Regions from separate parts of the Salinivibrio sp. AR647 genome, predicted to be linked through region 2. Evidence: predicted binding sites of a transcription regulator. Region 2 holds the regulator's gene; each other region holds the start of a gene.

Evidence for each region. Region 2 encodes MetJ, which represses methionine synthesis genes. Its sites were predicted from a motif close to TTAGACNTNTANANGTCTAA; they were not measured.
Region 1: the regulator MetJ is predicted to act here: its motif matches at 1,826-1,845, upstream of metH (methionine synthase).
Region 3: the regulator MetJ is predicted to act here: its motif matches at 1,700-1,719, upstream of metN (methionine ABC transporter ATP-binding protein MetN).

The regions. Positions count from the first base shown of each region.
Region 1 covers NZ_MUFE01000001.1:366,678-370,968, forward strand. Annotated here, with positions in the region: gene metH (methionine synthase) at 1-1,768, opposite strand, end outside; gene BZG76_RS01690 (cation:proton antiporter) at 1,951-3,243, shown strand; gene metA (homoserine O-acetyltransferase MetA) at 3,284-4,231, opposite strand.
Region 2 covers NZ_MUFE01000009.1:97,953-102,243, forward strand. Annotated here, with positions in the region: gene rpmE (50S ribosomal protein L31) at 1-158, shown strand, start outside; gene BZG76_RS11995 (malic enzyme-like NAD(P)-binding protein) at 414-1,658, shown strand; gene metJ (met regulon transcriptional regulator MetJ) at 1,758-2,075, opposite strand; gene metB (cystathionine gamma-synthase) at 2,262-3,422, shown strand; gene BZG76_RS12010 (bifunctional aspartate kinase/homoserine dehydrogenase II) at 3,498-4,291, shown strand, end outside.
Region 3 covers NZ_MUFE01000002.1:66,599-70,889, reverse strand. Annotated here, with positions in the region: gene BZG76_RS02875 (amidohydrolase) at 1-935, shown strand, start outside; gene BZG76_RS02870 (LysE family translocator) at 936-1,574, opposite strand; gene metN (methionine ABC transporter ATP-binding protein MetN) at 1,838-2,872, shown strand; gene BZG76_RS02860 (methionine ABC transporter permease) at 2,862-3,548, shown strand; gene metQ (methionine ABC transporter substrate-binding lipoprotein MetQ) at 3,603-4,291, shown strand, end outside.

The sequences.
Region 1 (4,291 bases), on a different contig from region 2:
TATCCATACCGTTTTTAATGCAATGGTAGAGAAACACCGCATGGATCGCCTCACGCACTGGGTTGTTTCCGCGAAACGAAAAAGACACGTTAGACACGCCACCTGAAATCATGGCATGCGGCAGGGTTTGTTTGATATCTGCGACCGCGTTGATGAAGTCGACCGCGTAGTTATTATGCTCATCAATGCCGGTGGCCACCGCGAAGATATTAGGATCAAAGATAATGTCTTCCGGCGGGAAGCCGACTTGATCAACCAGCAGGTGATACGCGCGCGTGCAAATCTCGACTTTACGTTCACGTGTATCAGCCTGGCCTTGCTCATCAAACGCCATCACAATCACAGCGGCACCGTATCGACGGACTAAGTGGGCTTGTTGAATAAACGCGGCTTCCCCCTCTTTAAGAGAAATTGAGTTCACAATCCCTTTACCTTGGATACACTTCAGTCCGGCTTCAATGATCTCCCACTTTGAGGAGTCAATCATCACCGGTACCCGAGCAATATCGGGCTCAGCCGCACACAGATTGAGAAAACGTACCATGGCTTGCTGTGCATCCAACATGCCTTCATCCATATTGATATCGATGATTTGCGCCCCGTTTTCCACTTGCTGCAACGCCACCTCAAGCGCTTCGTCGTATTGTTCTTCGACGATTAAACGCTTAAAACGCGCCGACCCAGTGACATTAGTGCGCTCCCCCACGTTCACGAACAGGCTTTCAGCATTAATAGTCAGCGGTTCTAGCCCTGATAGTCGACATGCCACAGACTGAGAGGGGCGCGCACGGGGGGCATGTTTCGCCACCACTTCGCTGATCGCTTGAATATGCTCAGGTGTGGTACCACAGCACCCACCCACCAGGTTAATAAAGCCAGAAGCGGCCCATTCGTCGATATGTTTTGCCATGTCTTCAGGCGAGAGATCGTATTCGCCAAACGCATTGGGTAAACCGGCATTGGGATGAACCGAAACAAATCCTTCGCAGATCTCACTGAGCTCTTTGACGTACTGACGCAATTCGGCTGGCCCCAGCGCACAGTTCAAACCAAAAGAAAGCGGTTCGACGTGGCGTAAAGAGTGATAAAACGCCGCGGTGGTTTGCCCAGAGAGCGTACGACCAGACGCATCGGTGATGGTGCCAGAGATCATAATGGGTAAGCGCACACCTCGGGCATCAAAGACTTTTTCAACAGCAAAGGCACAGGCTTTCGCGTTCAAGGTATCAAAGATGGTTTCCAACATGATGAGATCAACACCACCATCCATCAACGCCTCAGTGGACTCCGCATACCCCTCAACTAATTGATCAAAGGTGACATTACGAAAGCCAGGATCGTTCACATCTGGAGAGATAGAGCAAGTGCGATTCGTGGGTCCGAGAACCCCAGCAACAAAGCGTGGTTTTTCTGGGGTTTTCGCCGTCCAGTGGTCAGCCACGTCGCGAGCAAGACGCGCAGCAGCTAAATTTATCTCCGCACTGATGGCCTGCATGTCGTAATCGGCCATGGCTATCTGGGTCGCGTTGAACGTATTGGTTTCTATGATGTCCGCGCCCGCGGCCAGATAGTCGCTGTGTAACGCTGCTATTTTTTCAGGCTGCGTCAGTACCAAAAGGTCATTGTTACCTTTCACATCACAATGCCAGTCTTTAAAGCGTGCGCCGCGGTAATCGGCTTCGCCGAGTCCTAAGCCTTGGATCATGGTGCCCATACCGCCATCGATCACCAAAATACACTTAGAGAGACGCTGTGTTAATCGATCCATTCTTACCCCGTGATATCACCATCCTGATTGCGATAGTTTTATCCTACCACAGCCATTTTGGAAATCTAGACGTCTATAAATATCGATTAATTTTGATCTATTTCAATTCAGCTGTTCGTTTTGAGCGCAATTTCTATTAATATTTTGTAACTCTTTCATTCCTCGTCGTACTAGGAAGCTGCATGTCTACCTACGCAATCCTCAGTTTCATGGCTGCTGCTGCCATCTTTATCGCCTTTATTAATAGTAAAATCAGCCGAGTACAAACGACTATCGCGATCACTGCAAGCTCTCTACTCCTTTCTCTTTTGATCGTGATCGCCGGTCAATACCAAGCCATTCCGTTAAAGGCGATGGCGGAGCAAATATTGACCGATATCCACTTTGATGCCTTTTTACTCAAAGGCGTACTCGGTTTCCTTTTATTCGCGGGCGGTATTGGTGTCAAGCTTCCCCATTTCTCTGATCAAAAATGGGAAATCACCACCCTCGTCCTCGGCGGCCTGTTGGTCTCTGTCTCGCTGGTTGGTGCCGGTATTTGGGGCGTCTTCCAACTGATCGGCATTCCTTTTGATTTTATCTATTGTTTATTGTTTGGGGCGCTGATTTCTCCAACCGATCCCATCGCGGTGTTGGCCATTGTTAAGCGGCTACAGGCACCTAGGCGGATCACCACCCAAATCGAGGGAGAGTCACTGTTTAACGACGGGGTCGGGATTGTTATTTTCGTGACGCTTTTTACCTTGGCGTTTGGCGACAGCGAGCCGACACTCGGTGGTACGATCGCATTGTTCTTACAAGAAGCTATCGGTGGGATTTTATACGGTCTGATATTGGGTTACCTGTTTCACCGTTTGATCTGCGCGACCAATGACCATTCCATGGAACTGCTACTGACATTGGCTATTCCTAGCGCGGGGTATGTGCTCGCCGATATGTTGCATGTTTCCGGGCCACTGGCGATGGTAGTATCTGGCATTATGATCGGTAACTGGACTCGCTTTATTGGCTTCTCCAAAGAGAGTGAGGATCATCTGGACCATTTTTGGGAATTGGTCGATGAGTTTTTGAATAGCTTACTGTTCTTGTTGATCGGGGTCAGCCTGTTACAGATTAGCTTCCATAAGGAAGACTGGATCATTATGGCCGCAGTTGTACCCGTTGTACTGTTCGCTCGTTATCTCAGTGTGAAAGCCTGCTATTTCGGCTTCAATCGCTTTCGTCAATACAACCCTTGGGCCGTTCGTATTTTGAGTTGGGGAGGCCTAAGAGGTGGGTTAGCCCTTGCCATGGCCATGGCAGTGCCGGCTGGTGTGATGGTCGTCCCTGAGAAGAATATCGACGTCCGTGAACTGATTTTAATCATGACTTATGCGGTGGTGGTTTTCTCTATTCTCGTACAAGGATCGACCATGACAGGAATGGTTGATAAAGCCAATGCCGCTCAAGAGAAAATCGATAATCCCCGTGTATAAACACTCTTTCTCAACAAGGCGCCAATTAGGCGCCTTTTTGCTATTCGTCGAGCGTAAAGTTAGATTGTGAAAATTCAGCCAGATTAAACGGCGTCAGCTGATAGACACAATAGTTCAACCAATTGGCAAAGAGTAAGTGCCCATGACTCCGCCAACTCACATAGGGGGGTTGAGACGGATCATCATCAGGATAATAGTTAATCGGGACGACAGGCTCCATCCCTTCTTCAAGATCGCGATGGTATTCATGATGCAGCGTATGTGAGTCATATTCGGGATGACCTGTCACAAACACATTACGTTTATCCTTGGTCGCCGCCAAGTAAGTGCCCGCTTGTGCTGAGGTGGCGAGAATATCGAGATCCGTGTGTTCGTCAAGAAAGCTTGGTGAAAAGTCAGCGTACCGCGAGTGAGGGGCGAGAAAGCTATCATCAAACCCCCGCAATAAAGGATGCGTAGCCAGTGCTTCATTTACCTGGTGCTGATAGACGCCAGATAACTTCTCTTTGCGCGTTTTTTTGGGTAAATCGTAAAGAAGCTTTAAACCCGCTTGAGCCGCCCAGCAAACGTAAAGGGTAGACGTAACATGCTGATGCGCCCAATTCATCACATCTTGCAAATGCTCCCAGTAAATCACATCTTCAAACTGCACCAAGCCCAATGGTGCCCCGGTGACGATAAGACCATCAAAGTTGCGTTCACGCACGGCTTCAAACTGGCGATAGAAGGTGTCTAAGTGTTCCGTTGGCGTGTTTTTACTGGGTCGGTTATCAATACGTAAAAGCTCGACATCAACCTGTAAAGGGCTATTAGAGAGCAAGCGCATAAATTGCGTCTCGGTCTCAATTTTTTTGGGCATTAAGTTGAGTAACAACACCTTCAATGGGCGAATGTTTTGGCTCACCGCACGCGTCTGCGACATAACGAAAATGTTTTCTCGACGCAAAATATTGGTGGCGGGGAGCTGATCCGGGATTTTTATCGGCATCACTGCCTCCTGAAGATTTAAGATGTTTAGACGTCCAGATATCTAATAACATACCCCAGT
Region 2 (4,291 bases):
ACGAATTTGCGTTCAGCACAACCCTAGGTAAAAACATCAACCTAGACGTGTGTGACAAATGTCACCCATTCTACACCGGTAAGCAGCGTATCCTTGATGCTGGTGGCCGTGTTGATCGCTTTAAGAAACGTTTCGGTGCCCTTAGCAGCAAAAAATAAGCAGCTATTGACCGAATATAGAGAAGGGACGCATCAGCGTCCCTTTTTTTGATCGTATCGTCCTAGTATTCGGACAACAGGTCCGAGCATCATCGCGAATACGGCGTTAGTACTGGTGGACGTTTCCCCGCTGCGTTACCATCTTTACCCTTATACAAACCTTTCCTGTGTGGTTTGTAGAGTGTCTGGCTAATATCGGTCATCCTTCCCTGCCGGTATTGGTTACCCCTTCACGATAATAACTAGGAAAACGACATGTCGGACGATAAACGCCAGCAAGCGCTGGATTATCATGCATACCCTACACCCGGAAAAATCTCTGTCGAACTCAGTAAGCCTGCTGATTCAGCGGCGGATCTTGCTCTCGCCTACAGCCCAGGCGTTGCTGAACCTGTGCGTGAAATAGCCCAAGATGCGGATGCCGTATATCGCTATACCGGTAAAGGCAATATGGTTGCGGTGATCTCAAACGGCACCGCGATTTTGGGGTTAGGGAATTTAGGGCCGATGGCGTCAAAGCCTGTCATGGAAGGCAAAGCGTTATTGTTCAAGCGTTTTGCCGGCTTGGACTCGATCGACATTGAAGTTAAACACCGCACCATCGATGAGTTTGTTGATACCGTAGCCAATATTGCTGACACCTTTGGCGGTATCAACCTTGAAGATATCAAAGCCCCAGATTGTTTTGAGATCGAAAAGCAGCTGATTGAACGCTGTGAAGTGCCTGTCTTCCATGATGATCAACATGGTACCGCGATTGTCACTGCTGCGGGGATGCTTAACGCGCTCGAGTTGCAAGGCAAAGATATTGGTGAAGCCACCATCGTGTGTCTCGGTGCGGGTGCCGCTGCGGTGGCCTGTATGGAGCTATTGATTAAATGTGGCGCCCAGCGCGAAAAGATTTACATGCTGGATCGCAAAGGGGTGATTCACACCCGTCGTGATGACATTAACAAGTATAAGCAGCTGTTTGCCAATAACACGGATAAGCGTACCCTCGAAGATGTGATTGAAGGTGCGGATCTCTTTGTTGGCGTATCAGGCCCGGATTTGCTCTCGCCTGAGGCATTAAAACTGATGGCGGATAAGCCTGTCGTGTTTGCCTGCTCAAACCCAGATCCTGAAATTAACCCAGAGGTTGCGCACCAAGTCCGGGATGATCTGATCATTGGAACGGGGCGTTCGGATTACCCGAATCAGGTGAATAACGTCTTGTGTTTCCCGTTTATTTTCCGGGGAGCATTAGATGTGCGTGCCAGTGAGATTAATGATGCGATGAAGTTGGCCGCCGTTGAAGCGATTCGTGGTTTGGCGAAAGAGCCTGTACCACAATCGGTCTTAGATGCCGCGGGCTTGTCTTCACTCAGTTTTGGCCCGGATTACATCATTCCCAAGCCGATGGATGCCCGTTTACTGCCCAAGGTAGCACGTGCCGTGGCGCTTGCGGCCGTCGAAACCGGCGTAGCCCGTATTGAGATGCCAGACAACTATATGTTGTAAAGAAAACATGTTGTAAAGAAAATATGTTGTAAGTAGAACATGTTATAAGTCGAAAACAGTGTCTTACCATAAAAAAACCGCCGATGGCGGTTTTTTTGTTTAGTATTCACTGTCGTCAAACTCAATACCCAACTCTTCCATGATCCGACGTGCCTCGGCAGGAATGCTATCGGGTTTATCCTTACGGATGTCGTCATCGGTTGGCAGAGGCTGCCCGGTATAGGCATGTAAAAATGCCTCACACAATAGCTCACTGTTGGTCGCATGACGCAGGTTATGAACCTGACGGCGAGTGCGCTCATCAGTAAGAATTTTTAATACTTTAAGTGGGATAGAGACGGTGATCTTCTTTACCTGCTCTTTCTTTTTACCATGTTCGGCATACGGATTAATGTAATCGCCGTTCCACTGCGCCATGTCTCACCTATCTTGATTATGGAATACCCAGAATGATGCTGCGGAGATTTTAGCTATATTAACCGCCACATGCAAAGGTGTTTAGACGTCTAGAAGTGTTGACGTCCCAAAAGCGCCGAGGTAAAGTAGTATGATGACGACTGGATCACGTAAACCGTGCCAGCGCAACAAGAGCAAGGATGAACCATGACAGGTAAAAAAACCGACACCATTGCCGTTCGAACAGGAATTGGCACTGACACGCAACATCATGCGGTTGTGCCGCCTTTGTATTTATCAACCAACTATCGTTTTCCTGCTTTTGGCGACGTTCCCACTTATGATTATGCCCGTGGGGGCAATCCAACTCGAGCTCAGTTAGAGCAAGCGTTAACGGAACTGGAAGGCGGAGCCGGTGCCGTGGTGACCAACTGTGGGATGGCAGCCATTAACTTGGTGTTGTCTTTACTGGATGCAGGGGATCATATTGTTGCACCGCACGACTGTTATGGTGGTACCTATCGCTTGTTAGAGTCACGCGCCAAGCAAGGGATTTGGCAGGTCAGTTTTGTCGATCAATCTGATCACCAGGCGTTAACCGCTGCGCTGGCAAAACAGCCGAAACTGGTGTTAGTTGAAACACCCTCTAATCCGCTATTGCGTGTGGTCGATATTGCTAAAATCTGCCAACAGGCCCACCAAGTGGGGGCATGGGTGGTGGTCGATAACACCTTTTTATCGCCAGCACTCCAACAGCCTTTTTCACTGGGTGCGGACATCATCGTGCATTCCACTACTAAATTTATTAATGGTCACTCTGATATTGTCGGTGGCGCTGTAGTGGCGAAGACGCCTGAATTGGCTGCAACATTAGCGTGGTGGGGCAACTGCTTGGGCGCGACAGGCAACGCCTTTGACAGTTATATGACATTGCGAGGGTTGCGTACCTTGGGCGCTCGGGTTAAACAACATCAGCAAAATACGCAAGCGGTATTAACCTATTTGCAAACAGTCCCTGCGGTGCGGCAACTCTACTATCCCGGTTTGGCGACACATCCAGGCCATGAGATTGCCGCCCGTCAGCAGTTTGGATTTGGTAGTATGCTCAGCCTCGAGCTGGACACGGACTCCGCTGGGATCGCACGTTTTATTGAAGGCTTATCTTTATTTGCGCTTGCCGAGTCGCTGGGCGGGGTAGAAAGTCTGGTCACGCATCCAGGGTCAATGACCCATCGTGCGATGAGTGATGACGCGCAAGCCGAGGCTGGCATTACCCGGACGTTGTTGCGTTTTTCTATTGGACTAGAAGACGCAGAAGACTTAGTGGCCGATTTGGCGCATGCCTTCGCCCATTTAGCTAACCAGTAAAACCGATTGCTATAGGTGTTGCTGTCATAGCACGCCGCTTTATTGATATTTATTGAGACCAAGAGAGACCTCGCCATGCACGCGCAACCGATGGACACCGCCCCCGAATCACAACGCCAATTGCATAAATTTGGTGGCAGCAGTTTAGCGAGCCCAGATTGTTATCGCCGTGTGGTCGATGTGCTGACGGCGCATGCAAAGGCGCACGACTTAATTGTGGTCTCTGCGGCGGGGAAAACGACCAATCAGCTCATTGCTTGGCTCGCTCAACTGGGCAAAGATGGCCGGTTGGCGCATGAGACCTTGCAAGGCGTCCGTGCCTTTCAGCAAGACTTGATTGAAAATCTGATCAACGGTGATCACAAACAACAGTTGGTTGATGCCTTATCTGCTGACATCGCGACGATCGCGTCGCTCGGGGAGACAGCGCTGAGCGACAGCGTACAAGCCGATGTGCAAGGGTTCGGAGAGGTTTGGTCGGCGCGTTTATTAGCTGCGCTGCTTAATCAGCAGTGTCGTCAGGCGGTGATGTTGGACTCGCGCCACTGTTTACGCGCGGAACGTGCGGCTCAACCTGAGGTCGATCGCGGCGCATCATGGCCACTGTTACGGCAGCAACTTTCTCAGCACACGCAATCTCACGTCGTTATTACGGGGTTTATGGCGCAAAATCAAGCTGGGGAAACCGTACTTTTGGGGCGTAACGGGTCAGATTATTCGGCCACGGTGCTCGGTGCGTTAGCGGGGGTCCGCCGCGTGACTATATGGAGTGATGTTGCCGGTGTATACAGCGCGGATCCACGCCATGTCGATAATGCTTGCTTGTTACCCTTAATCCGATTGGATGAAGCAGGCGAATTGGCACGCTT
Region 3 (4,291 bases), on a different contig from region 2:
TACGCGCCGACTTTGATGCGTTACCCATTCACGAACACACCCAACTTGATTATGCATCCTGTCACGATGGCATCATGCATGCCTGCGGTCACGATGGCCATGCTGCCGCCTTGCTTGCCGTCGCTGCCGAGCTATGCCAAACACCCCCTAAACAGGGGACTGTCATTCTCGCTTTTCAGCCTGCTGAAGAAACCGGCGAAGGTGCAGCACGTCTGTGTGCCGATCCGCTTTTAGTAACCCGCCACATCGACAATGTTTATGCCTTTCATAATCTGCCAGGCTTTGCCCAACATCAGATAGTGGTGCGCCCAAGCACCTTTGCCTGCGCCTCAACCGGTGTTGCGATTCGGTTGCACGGCAAAACCTCCCATGCCGCTTACCCAGAGCGCGGGGTCAGCCCGGCAAACGCCATGAGTGACGTGATGCGTATGCTTACACAACTTCCTGACGCTTATCCTTCCACGTTCAGCTTAGTGACGCTAGTTCACGCCCAACTTGGCGACCCCGCGTTTGGCGTTGCGCCCGGCGAGGCCACCGTGATGGCGACCCTACGCAGCGACGACAACGCCACGTTTCATGCCATGCAAACCCGGTTAGTCGATCACGTAAACGCCATCGCCGACCGAGCAAAATTAACCGTGGATCTAAGTTGGCACGAGCCGTTTATTGCCGCCGAAAACAGCACAGCGCATAACCAAGTCGTGGTCAACGCGGCGCAATCGCTGGGGTTAGAGGTTCACTGGCTTAAGGGGCCCATGCGTTGGTCAGAAGATGTCGCCGAATTTCTTGCCCGCTGGCCCGGCGCATTATTTGGCATTGGCAGCGGCGAGCACCACCCACAGCTGCACAACCCTGACTATGACTTCCCGGATGCGATTTTAGCGACCGCCAAAGCACTATTTTGCAGAGTGATTACACACCATCACGGCCGTTAATTACCCCAACGCCAGCCAAAAGCCGACACCGATCATCAAGGTGCCGGCGATTCGGTTCAGCAATTGCACATTACCCTTTTGCTGCAAAAACTGACGTAAGGTGCGCCCACCGCTGGCATACAACATTAAACAACTGAATTCCGTGCAAAGAATGATCAACACCAGCACGCTCAGCTGGCTGGGCAATGAGATCGCAGGGTTAATAAACGGCGGCAACAGTGAGATCATAAATGCCCAGCCTTTCGGGTTGGCTATCGCAGTGACAAAACCTTGTGCCGCCAACGATAACGCAGAGATATCATTCGGCGCCGACGCCTCTTCCTTTGGAATTGCCATTTTGCCACGCGATCGCCACATTTGTACGCCGAGATACGCCAGATACGCGCCCCCCACATACTTAAACACCTGAAACACGCTAGGATAGTTCAGCATCACGGCCGCCACTCCTACCACTGACGCAACCGCCACAAGACCGACGCCAATGAGCTCGCCCCACATCATATGTAGGCTACGCTTAACTCCGATAGTCATCCCCAGGGTCATGGATAGTGTCATACACATTCCCGGTGTGATTGACACAAAAAAGAAGGTGGGAATAAATAGCGTCAACATCGTGGTATCAATCAAGGCAGTTGGCATATCACTTAATCAGAACAAAGAGTTAGAAAGGCTATTAGTGAACACGCTTTAGTCGATGAGATCAAGCACGCTTGAGATCTCGTTGACTGTTTTATTTATAACCAACCGATTAGCCTTATTGCCATTTAGACGTCCAGAAGTAAAAATATCCATTGACTTCATTTTACCTAACTCATAGCATCAATAACCAGAACGACAGCAAGAGCGCGGGATAGACCGCTGAGTCAGTCGGCTGTGATCAAATTTATCGCCAAGGACATGTGATGATTGAGATATCCAAACTCAACAAGGTATTCGAACTCGGGGAGCGCCGAATTCATGCCCTTAACGACATCAACTTATTTATCCCGAAAGGAAAAGTATTTGGTGTGATCGGTGCCTCTGGTGCCGGCAAAAGTACGCTGATCCGAATGGTTAACCTGCTCGAGCGCCCAACCAGCGGCACGGTAAAGGTAGGAGGCGTTAACCTCACCGCGTTATCCAATCGCGATCTAACCCAAGCTCGCCGTCAAATCGGGATGATTTTCCAACACTTTAACCTACTGTCATCGCGATCGGTCTTCGACAACATCGCTCTACCGCTTGAACTGAGCGGCGCGAGCAGTGACGCGATCGAAACCCGAGTCACCGAGTTACTCGATTTAGTTGGTTTAGCCGATAAGCGTCATGTCTATCCGGCTAGCCTCAGTGGCGGACAAAAACAACGTGTCGCGATTGCCCGCGCACTGGCGCCAAGCCCAGACGTATTATTGTGTGATGAAGCCACTAGCGCACTGGATCCTGCTACGACACAATCGATTTTGTCACTGCTACAAACCATTAATGAAAAGCTCAACCTGACCATTTTATTGATCACCCACGAAATGGACGTGGTGAAGCGCATTTGTCACGACGTTGCCATTAYTGGTGACGGTGAATTGGTCGAATCTGGCCCAGTGGGCGACATTTTTGCCCATCCGAAATCCGACTTAGCGAAACAATTTATCCGCTCAACCTTGGATTTATCGGTGCCTTATGACTATGCCCAACGCTTAAAAGATACCTACTTTGACGGCAGCTACCCCTTGGTGCGCCTAGAATTTACCGGCGCTACCGTGGATGATCCATTGATCAGTCAAATATCAAGGCTGTTTGATATCGACATCAGCATTTTAAGCTCTGATATCGACTACGCTGGCGGCGTCAAATTCGGCTTACTACTGGCAGAGATTATGGGCCCGAAAAAAGCGGTCGAAGACGCCATCCACTATCTCAACCAGCACCATGTCAACACGGAGGTACTTGGCTATGTTGATTGATCAACTTATAAATTGGGTCAACGAAAACAACGCCCTGCTTAACTTGCTTGCCGAAGCGACAGGTCAAACCCTGTATATGGTCTTTGCCTCCGGCCTGATAGGCTTTGCCATTGGGATCCCATTAGGTGTGATGCTACACGTCACCAAAAAAGGCGGGCTGCTAGCGCAACCCAAGTTTAATCAAGCGCTCGGCGCGGTGGTGAATATTGGTCGCTCGATCCCCTTTATTATCTTGTTGGTTGCGATTATTCCCTTTACCCGCCTGCTCGTCGGCACCTCGATTGGAACAGCGGCAGCAATTGTCCCGCTGACAGTGGGCGCCATCCCTTTCGTTGCACGTCTGGTCGAAGCGGCGCTTTTAGAGCTGCCACCGGGACTAGAAGAAGCAGCCAAAGCCATGGGCGCTACCCCATTGCAAATTATCTATAAAGTACTCGTACCCGAAGCGCTACCTGGCATTATTAATGGCGCAACCATTACCTTGGTCACCCTCGTCAGCTACTCTGCTATGGCTGGAGCCGTGGGCGGTGGCGGCCTAGGCGATGTCGGTATCCGCTACGGCTACCAGCGCTTTGATACCACGGTTATGCTGATCACCGTTGTCATGCTAGTCGTGCTGGTACAAGCCATACAATCTTTAGGCGATTACTTGGTACGCCGAACCGATCACCGATAATAAAACACAACACTTACCGTAAACGACGGACAATTTTATCAAGGGAGACAGACAATGAAGACCACCATTAAAACACTTTTAACCACCTTAGGCCTCGCCTCCACACTCCTACTCACCGGGTGCGGAGAAAAAGAGCAAGCCGCTAGCGATGCCAACAGCATCACCGTGGGCGTGATGGCAGGCGAAGAAGCACAAGTGGCCGAGCACGCAGTAAAAGAAGCCAAGAAGTTAGGCCTCGACGTTGAGCTGATCACCTTTACCGATTATGTGTCGCCCAACGCAGCATTGGACGATGGATCGGTTGATGTGAATGCTTTTCAGCACAAGCCTTACTTAGATGCACAAATCAAAGATCGCGGCTACGAGTTTGCGATTGCTGGCAACACCTTTGTGTATCCGATTGCGGCCTATTCTTATAAGTTAGATAGCGTGGCCGATCTCCCAGAAGACGGGCAAATTGCCGTGCCGAATAACCCTGCTAGCCTCGGCCGTTCATTACTACTGCTTGAGCAGCAAGGCATCCTAAAACTCAAAGAAGGTGCTGGCATCAGCGCTACCAAGCTCGATATCGTTGAAAACCCGAAAAACATTGAAATTATTGAACTGGAAGGCCCACAACTGCCTCGCTCACTGGAAGACGTGGATATTGCCATCATCAACAATACCTTTGCCGCTGGCATCGGCCTAACCCCAAGCAAAGACGGCCTGTTTGTTGAAGGGAAGGACTCACCCTACGTGAACCT